3 regions of the Paenibacillus sp. FSL F4-0243 genome follow, and region 2 is predicted to be linked to each of the others. Evidence: riboswitches for the same ligand, from Rfam matches in the RefSeq annotation. Region 2 holds a riboswitch; each other region holds the start of a gene.
What was found. A riboswitch is a leader RNA that binds a small molecule or an ion and turns the genes downstream of it on or off. The one in region 2 is predicted to bind cobalamin.
Positions count from the first base shown of each region.

Region 1: linked by a shared signal. The riboswitch ahead of metE (5-methyltetrahydropteroyltriglutamate--homocysteine S-methyltransferase) and the one ahead of NSS87_RS02390 (anaerobic ribonucleoside triphosphate reductase) in region 2 are both predicted to bind cobalamin.
Region 3: linked by a shared signal. The riboswitch ahead of NSS87_RS03955 (S-layer homology domain-containing protein) and the one ahead of NSS87_RS02390 (anaerobic ribonucleoside triphosphate reductase) in region 2 are both predicted to bind cobalamin.

Region 1 covers NZ_CP150151.1:5,091,898-5,095,062, reverse strand. The annotation lists gene NSS87_RS22765 (DedA family protein) at 1-444, shown strand, start outside; gene NSS87_RS22760 (undecaprenyl-diphosphate phosphatase) at 494-1,354, shown strand; cobalamin riboswitch at 1,515-1,721, shown strand; gene metE (5-methyltetrahydropteroyltriglutamate--homocysteine S-methyltransferase) at 1,854-3,165, shown strand, end outside.
Region 2 covers NZ_CP150151.1:541,560-544,724, reverse strand. The annotation lists gene NSS87_RS02395 (MTH1187 family thiamine-binding protein) at 1-285, opposite strand, end outside; cobalamin riboswitch at 660-895, shown strand; gene NSS87_RS02390 (anaerobic ribonucleoside triphosphate reductase) at 1,112-3,097, shown strand; gene nrdG (anaerobic ribonucleoside-triphosphate reductase activating protein) at 3,094-3,165, shown strand, end outside.
Region 3 covers NZ_CP150151.1:905,681-908,845, forward strand. The annotation lists gene NSS87_RS03950 (hypothetical protein) at 133-711, shown strand; cobalamin riboswitch at 803-1,004, shown strand; gene NSS87_RS03955 (S-layer homology domain-containing protein) at 1,169-3,165, shown strand, end outside.

The DNA.
Region 1 (3,165 bases), 2.4 Mb from region 2:
TCACTGCTGGGTGCAGTGATTCTCTATTATATCGGTCGTTTGTTGGATGTAAATCGCTTGGAAAAGATCGTTGAACGCTGGGGCGGCCTACTCCGAATTAGCAAAAAGGACATCCACAAGGCTGACGCTTGGTTTGACAAATATGGCTATTGGACCGTATTATTTTGTCGGATGGTTCCACTAGTGCGTAGTTTGATTTCGATCCCTGCAGGGATGTCGGGCATGAAATTTGGAGTGTTTATGATCTTCACAACGATTGGTACGCTGGGATGGAATCTATTGCTGGTGCTTATTGGTGCGGCATTGGGTGAGTCCTGGGAAGACATCGCCATGTATATGGATATGTACTCCAACGTAGTGTACGTGCTTCTTGCAGGTGGGGTAGTGATCCTTGGGTATTTGTTCTTCCGCAAGCGCAGCCGGAAAATGAACACCGAAGGTTGAGCCGAGAAGGACTTATAGTTAAAAGTTATGATTAAAAGGAGGAGAACAAATGGAGCTATTAACGATTATTAAAGCTATTATTTTGGGGATTGTTGAAGGATTGACTGAATTTGCTCCGGTATCCTCCACAGGTCATATGATTATTGTTGATGATATGTGGTTAAAATCGACAGAGTTATTTGGACAATATACGGCCAATACGTTCAAAGTGGTTATACAGCTGGGGTCAATATTAGCAGTTGTAGTTATTTTTAGAAATAGGTTCATTGAATTGCTGGGCTTAAAGCGCTTCAGCCGCAAGCAGTTGGATCCTGTAACCGAGCAACAACCACAGCTTGAAAAAGGCGGCCACCTTAAGCTTACACAGGTGCTTGTAGGTTTAGTGCCAGCAGGCGTGCTGGGGGTTCTGTTTAATGATTATATTGACGAGCATTTATTCTCTACATCCACCGTGTTAATCGGTCTAGTAGTCGGTGCTGTATTAATGATTATTGCGGATCTATTCGGACCAAAGAAGATTCAAACGGAGAGTGTCGATCAGATTACATATAAGCAGGCGCTAGGTGTTGGTCTGGTCCAGTGCTTCTCCTTGTGGCCGGGATTTTCTCGTTCCGGGTCGACGATTTCTGGTGGTGTTCTTCTGGGTATGAGTCATCGCGCTGCTGCTGATTTCACGTTTATTATGGCTGTTCCAATCATGGCAGGCGCCAGTTTACTCTCACTGATGAAGAACTGGCAATATTTCACCATCGATGCCCTGCCGTTCTTCATTGCAGGCTTTATCAGTGCCTTTGTATTTGCACTATTATCAATGCGTTTCTTCTTGAAATTGATCAACCGGATTAAGCTTTTACCATTTGCTATATATCGCATAGTACTTGCTGCAGTAGTATATTTCGTGTTTTTCTAAATCCGTTATAAGGAATCGATATAACAGAAGCCCCCGTAATCTATTGCAGATGACGGGGGCTTTCACGTATGATGACATCAGATTTAAGACACTCACTTTATCCTTATAATTCTCGCATAAACGCTTACCGTCCTTAAAAAGATGCTGATGGCGTTTTAGCTTGACAATATCGGAGACAGGTGCTTGCCGGAAATTAGTAATTCGGTAGGCTTAATAGGGAAATTCGGTTTGAAGCCGATGCGGTCCCGCCACTGTAACGGAAGAGTCCATAGCAACATATGTCACTGGCAATTTACTACTGCTGGGAAGACTGCTAAGGATGCTGACACCGCTAGCCAGGAGACCTGCCTGTTTCAACAGCACTGCTTCACCTACGGAGGATAGGAAGGTGTTAGACGTTAACCATAGGTATATTATGGGCGTCTTTCCCTTTGACTTTTTTAGGGAAGGGCGCTCTTTTTTAAAGGAATACAAGTGATATCGAGTCCAAAATAAGAAGATGGAGAAGGGGAGCTGCAAAGTGACGAACAAAGTAAAAGTAAGCAATCTTGGCTATCCAAGAATCGGAAAAAACCGCGAGTGGAAGAAAACGTTGGAAGCCTTCTGGGCGGGAAAAATAAATGAGGAAGCGTTCCGTACTGAAATGACAGGAATTCAGCTTCAGCATTTGAAGACTCAGCAGGAGGCAGGAATTGATTTAATTCCGGTAAATGATTTTACGTTCTACGATCATGTGCTAGATACAGCTGTAATGTTCGGGATCGTACCTCCACGTTATGCGTATGATGGTGGCGATATTGGGCTTGATCTTTATTTTGCGATGGCTAGAGGAAATGCTGAGGCTACCGCTTGCGAGATGACTAAATGGTTCAATACGAACTATCATTACATCGTTCCAGAGATCGGTGCACAAACGCCGCGTCTGACCGAGAATAAACCATTGGCTGCTTATCGTTTTGCCAAGTCCCAAGCGGGAATTGAGGGTAAACCTGTGGTTTTAGGCCTTTATACATTCCTTAAGTTGTCAAAAGGATTTGCATCTGCGGATATTGCGAAGATTGCTGCTCGGTTTCTTCCGGTTTACGTTCAGCTGTTGCAGGAACTGAAGCAAGAAGGAGTAAGCTGGGTACAAATTGATGAACCAGCGATTGTTACAGGAATTAATGAATCAGAATTATCCTTACTTAACTCGATTTACACAGAAATTGCTGAATCCGTGCCTGGATTAAATATTATTCTGCAGACTTACTTTGAAGCTGCTGAACCGCTGGAGGCACTGTTCAAGCTTCCGGTACAAGGTTTAGGTCTTGATTTTGTCCATGATGGCGGGACGAACCTGGCATCGATTGAACGTCTTGGCTGGCCTGAGGATAAGTGGCTGGGAGCGGGTATTATTGACGGACGCAACATCTGGCGCTCGGATCTGGATGCTAAGCTGCAGCTAATCGAGAAGCTGAGTGTACATGTACCGCTTGACCGTCTTCTTCTACAGCCTTCTTGCAGTTTGCTGCATGTTCCGGTTACTGTTCAGGGTGAGGTGAAGCTGAAGGCCACCGTTAAGGCTGCTTTAGCTTTTGCTGATGAGAAGCTTAGAGAGCTTGGCCTGCTTGCTGCAGCCTTAGAGGGTACAGCAGAAGCTGCTGCTGCGTTGACAGCCAGTCGTGAAGCCCTTACTGCCTTCCGTGCACTTCCTGAACGCGGTCGTAAGGATGTGGCCGAGCAAGTTCTCGGACTTACAGATTTACCAGACCAACGTAGCCTACCTTTTGCTGAACGCCTGAAGGTGCAGCAGGAGAAGTGGCAGCTGCCAC
Region 2 (3,165 bases):
CACAGACTCCAGCTTTCCACGGCTAGTGGAGGGTTTATCGCGGCGGTCGTCTATTTTAAGTGAGGTAGAGACACGCTCTGCGCCTGCGGAAAAAGGAGACTCGTGCAGCGCTTCGACTGCAGCAAAAATACGCTGAAGAGGCCCTTCGATGATTGTACCCATGGATGTAAGCTCATAAGTAATCCCTTCTACCGTCTTCAGCACTCGCTGCATATCCGCAACATAGCTGCTAAGGCTCGTACTACCTGTTCCAATCGGAATAACGGTTACTTCAGCAATAGGCATGGGAATACCTCCTGGGAATTTTAAAGTATGTGTCTCCTTCTATTGTAACAACTCCACCGCTCTCCCACAAATGATCTCAGCTTTATTATGCCCCTTCTTCTTTCCCCAAAATTCTCCGAAATATGACTTTCGCCACAAGTATTTTTTCTAACATGAATTCTAGGGTCATCTGCACTACATTTATGGACTCTTTGTGGCATCTTTTCGGACAATTTATGAATCATTTTTCATATGCCTGTGGATCAATTGTGGATTACTTATGGACAGCCTGTGGATCATTTGTGGAGTACTTTTGAAGAACCCGCTCCCCACGCGGGTTTTCTAAAAAACTATTTACAAACACAACATCTTGGGTTATTTTTATCTAACGACAACAAAATATAGTGGAGACAGGCGCTTTGATCCTTTATCGGAATTAGAGCTTAATAGGGAAGTACGGTGAAAATCCGCTGCGGTCCCGCCACTGTAACCGGATGCCCCTTATAAGCTTTTTTAAGCTTAAGATGGGCAGATCTCCTGGCAGAAGCCACTGAGGGGTAAGAGCCCCCTTGGGAAGGCGCTGAGAGGTCCTACGGAAGCCAGGAGACCTGCCTGTTTCGACGACACCAACTATGAGTGCCTGCGAGGAACAGGAACGGTGTCCGCATGCGGTCATCTTCTTAGAGACCACTGCAAATATCTGTGTGGATATTTACATAACGCATCGGGCATTTTCTGCCATCCTCGCTAGAGGATGCTTTTTTTATGAGATCACAATGAATATACGGCCGCTTATGCGGCCCCACTTCTTAATGATAGGACGATAGACTGAGAGGAGAGCTATACAATGACGTTGTTGGAGAGACAATTTAACGGTACAACAAATGCACGAGAAGTTCTTTTAGAAGAGCTCATTGATTTAGGACGCGATATTATCGACAGCCGGGATTTGGACCTGCTGCGCGAGAATGCCAATTTGAACGGAGAGAGTTTCTCCGGTAAAATGAGCAAGTTCGGCAGTGAATATTCAAAATGGTACGCCCGCAACTTTACGATGCCGCCGCAGCTAGTGCAAGCCATTGATGACAATGTCGTCTATGTGCATGATCTGGATCAATACGCAATCGGAACGACTAACTGCATTTTTATCCCGTTCGATAAGCTTCTCCGCGAAGGCTTCAACACCGGCAACGGCAGTGTTCGTCCTCCGAACTCCATAATGACAGCTATGTCACTGGTAGCAATTATTTTTCAATCCCAGCAAAATGCTCAATATGGCGGCGTATCCGCCAATAAACTCGACTATGATCTAGCACCTTATGTAACCAAATCCTTCGCTAAGCTGTTCCGCAAGGGTCTGGATTATTTTGATGAGGGACAAGCTAATGAATCTTTGGGCGAGATTACAATGAGCCGGACCGATCTGGCGGAGTTATATCCAAAAGCATTCCGTTTTGCACTAAAGGAAACCGAAATTGAAACCCTGCAAGCGGCTGAAAGTATGGTACATAATCTCAACACCATGTCCAGCCGATCCGGTGGGCAAATTCCGTTTACCAGCATCAATTATGGTACTTGTACTTCACCAGAAGGTCAGCTTGTGATCAGCTCCCTGCTAACAGCAACGATGAACGGACTTGGCAGCGGAGAAACACCTGTGTTCCCGATTCAAATCTTCAAATGCAAGCAAGGAGTCAATCAACAGCAAGGCGATCCTAACTATGAATTGTTCCTAAAAGCGGCGGAATGTTCTGCACGCAGACTATATCCGAACTTCGCTAATCTGGACGCTCCGCTCAACTTGCAGTATTATGATCCAAGTGATCCTGATACGGAATTTGCTACAATGGGCTGCCGCACCCGAGTGCTCGGTGACCGTTTTGGGCGTAATCATTGCTCCGGGAAGGGCAACCTTTCCTTTAATACACTGAATCTGGTTCGGCTCGGTCTGGCACACGGCACAGTAACAGGCCGACGTACCGTCGCAGATGAAGCTGGCTTCTATGAGGATCTAAACCACTATATGGATATTGCGCTGGAAGGACTTCTTCATCGGTTCCACATCCAAAGCGCGCAAAAAGCTAAAGCATCCGATTTCATGATGCGAGAAGGCGTCTGGGAAGGCGGCGAAAATCTCGCTCCTGAAGACTCTGTAGGCGAACTGCTGAAGCATGGTAGTCTGTCGCTTGGCTTCATCGGTATGGCGGAATGCATGAAAGCCATGTACGGCAAACACCATGGCGAGGATATGGAAGTCCATGCCAAGGCTGTGGCTATCGTGCGTCACATGCGGGAGTATTGCGACCTTAAAAGTGAGGAACTTAATCTCAACATTACCTTGTTCGCAACACCAGCAGAGGGCCTGTCCGGCAAATTCACCAAGATTGATCGCAAGGTACTGGGTTCTATTCCGGGCGTAACTGACCGTGAGTATTATACGAACTCTTTCCACATCCCTGTATACTACGATCTAGGTGCTGCTCAGAAGATCAGCTTGGAAGCTCCTTTCCATGAATACTGCAATGCCGGGGCTATTTCTTATGTCGAATTAAATGGCAATGCCCGCAGCAATCCATCTGCTTTTATCAAAATCATTAAATATGCACTAGAACAACAGGTCAGCTACTTCAGCATTAACCATCCGATTGACCGCTGCTCCAGCTGCGGATACGAAGGCGTAATTGGGACAAACTGTCCTTCCTGCAACGCACATGAGAATGACGTGCACATCCGTCGTTTGCGCAGAGTTACAGGTTATTTAACTGGCGACTATCAGACCCGCTTCAATGCCGCCAAACAAGCCGAAGTACGGGATCGCGTTAAGCATCTATGAATATTTGCGGATACTATCCGGAGTCGATTAACGAGGGAGAGGGCATGCGGGCCGTCCTCTTCATCAGC
Region 3 (3,165 bases), 360 kb from region 2:
CATGAATTCGTTGTAAACGCTTACCAAATACCCTAACATAGAATAATTTCAACGAGTACCTTACTAATTTGTGGTAAATTCATATATGAATTAGTGATTTGCAGTGATTCCAAAGTTATGGAGGGCAATCCAGTGAGCAGATTTCATTACATAGGCTCGGCTACAGAGCTTCCGTTAGGAGAAAGAGGCAGTGTACCGTCAGTAATGACATATAATGAAATGAAAAATTCCCCGGAGTATAAGAAACAAAGAGAGGCTCTGCGCCTGCAAGGTATAATTCCTTTGGATGACATCGCAGATCTGTCTCATTTAAGAGATGAGGACTGTCTTGTATACGACTCGGAAGAAGATGCAGCGGGTATTTTTATAGAGGAACTTGGGTATTGGAACGATGAGATTCGCAAGCATTTTCGGAGTCCGTATGTGTACCGGATTTCACCGAATTGGGGCGGCTTCTCTGTATCCCCTAAGCTAAAAGATACTCTACCGGGATCGTATAACGCCTCACTCAAGTGTTGTCGGGAGTTATTTAGGCTTATGACAGATTATGGGGTATCTGGTGCCGAGTTCGAGCTCTATACATGCTGGGCTGAGGAAGAAGGGCTCCCACGTAATAAAAAGTATGATCGAATCTTTGATTTGGCCTCTTTGTCACTGGAGGAGGGTTTTGAGCTGAGAGAAAAAGAGTATATTGTGGTTAGAATGATTTGATATTCAATAGGATTATCGCTAACTACTCGTTATACAAAAAACAAATATTGCATGACAAAAGCAACTATATTAGATATGATGAAGCATGGAAAAATTAATATTAGCAATAGGTGCCAATTATGAATGTTTCGGAAATACAATCATAGATTGGTTAAATGGAAAGCGGGTGTGAATCCCGCGCGGTCCCGCCGCTGTGAAAGAGGAGTCCTTGCAAGGTACCACTGGGAAACTGGGAAGGTAGCAAGGGTGATGATACTTGAGCCAGAATATCTGCCTGTTTCTGATACACCGTTAAACTCTACGAGCGATAGAGAGGTGTTTGATATAGTATATGCCTGCTATTGTTGCGGTTCACTATCTTAAACCTCTTGACGTTATGTTGAGTGGTTTTTTTGTAGTGCTATGAAAGTTTATTCTGTTTTTTAACATAGGAAGAGAAGGGAAGGGTTATGGAAACATGAAGAAAAATAAGTTTTTAGCTTGGTTACTTATTGTAGCAGTATTTATCACGACGTTCTCTACAAGTGTAATCCCGGCTCATGCGAATGAAGCAATTGCCGATAGTGCAGTTGTAACAACAGAGGTTGATCAAGCTCTAGTAGAGCAGATTAATGCGCTAGTACAAGAGCCAGATACAGAGAAGCCTACGATTTCAATAGAAGGTATACAAGATAAACAGGAAGTATCCAGTAAAGATGTAAGCTTCAAAGTAGTGGTTACAGACAATGTCTATAAAGACATTATTCCAGTAGTAAAGCTGAACCAAGTCGTTCTGTCAGCTACTAATGATGAGTACAAAGCATCTCTAAACCCAGGTAGTAACGTAATCGCAGTAACAGCTATAGATGGCGCAGGAAACAAAGCAGATAATGTAACCTATCAGGTTACTTATAAAATCACTGCTAAAGAACAGTTAGATAAAAGCTTGGCCTACATCGTTAACACCGTAAAGAATCCTTCATTTGGAACAGGTAGCGGAGAATGGTCGATTCTTTCTCTAGCACGTGCGAACTACAAAGTACCAAGTGGTTATTATGATCTCTACTACAATAATGTAACTAAGATGGTTGAAAGTTTATTGGCAACAAATAATGGTAAACTCCACCCATATTTCAGTACAGAGAATTCCAGAGGGATTTTAGGTCTTGCATCTATCGGAAAAGATATCACGAATGTTGCAGGATATGATCTGAGAACTGCGCTCGCTGATTATCAATTGGTTAAGAATCAAGGGATTAATGCTCCTATATTTGCTCTGATTGCCTTAGATACTCGAAATTACGATATTCCTGTAGTTGAAGGGGATAAAGAGCAAACCACAAGAGAAAAACTGATTCAGCTCATTTTAAGTAAAGAAATAACCAATGGTGGATGGGCTTTTTTTGGTTCTCGGGCCGAAGTCGATATGACTGGAATGGCCGTACAAGCTCTTGCGCCTTATTATGATAATCCGAATGTAAAAGCTGCTGTGGATCGGGCAGTCGCATGGTTGAAAGATAACCAAAACAGTCAAGGTGGATATTCAAGTAGCGAAAGCATCGCACAAGCTATTGTTGCTTTAACAGCAATTGGCATAGATCCACACAGTGACCCAAGGTTTGTTAAAGAGGGTAAATCCCTAATTGATGCGTTATTAGCCAACTCTGGACCTGATGGTGGCTTTAAGAGTAGACCAACAGGAGCAGTAAATGGTATGGCAACAGATCAAGGTACATATGCACTGGTTGCTTATGATCGTCTGATCAATCATAAGAATCGTCTATATGATATGTCTGACGAAAAGCCGGGACCTGTTCAACCAGAAGATCCGAAAGAAAAAGAAATAGAGTTACCTTCGGGTGATAAGCCGGAAGTTGTAATCAAAGATGATGCTCATGATTATATCATTCCGATCAGCTCTGGAGACAGCAACAAGGAAATAACGGTAGTTATTCCTAAAGATCAACAATCGAAGGTTAGTGTCAGTTTACTTAGTAACAGCGATCTTCCTCAGATAGAGGCTACCAAAGGTGACGTATCTGTAGTCATTCCAAAGGGTGCAAAAGTTACAAGTGGGGATGCCTCTGCGATTGAATTGATCTCTCCTTTAACAGGCACAGAATCTGAAATAAAAGATAGTCTGAACCAGGTTATTTCTCAGGACAAGAAGCTGGAGAACATTATCCAAGCTTTTTCCATGGGTGGCAATGCAAAGGTAGAATTCAGTCACTTTATTACGTTAACCTTTAAGGACCTTAAAGGAAAAGATGTAGCCTATATTCAAGACGGCACACCTCATGCGATTCAAAAATTTGCAAGTGACGCCTTAGGTTTGGCAAGCGGCAAGTCAGAGTATGCATACGATAATGGAAATGATTTAATCGTAAAAACCAATCACTTCACTGATTACATTGCGTACACCTCCAGCGCAGTACAAACACCTGGTGATGGTGGAAGTGGTACTGGCGAAGGTAA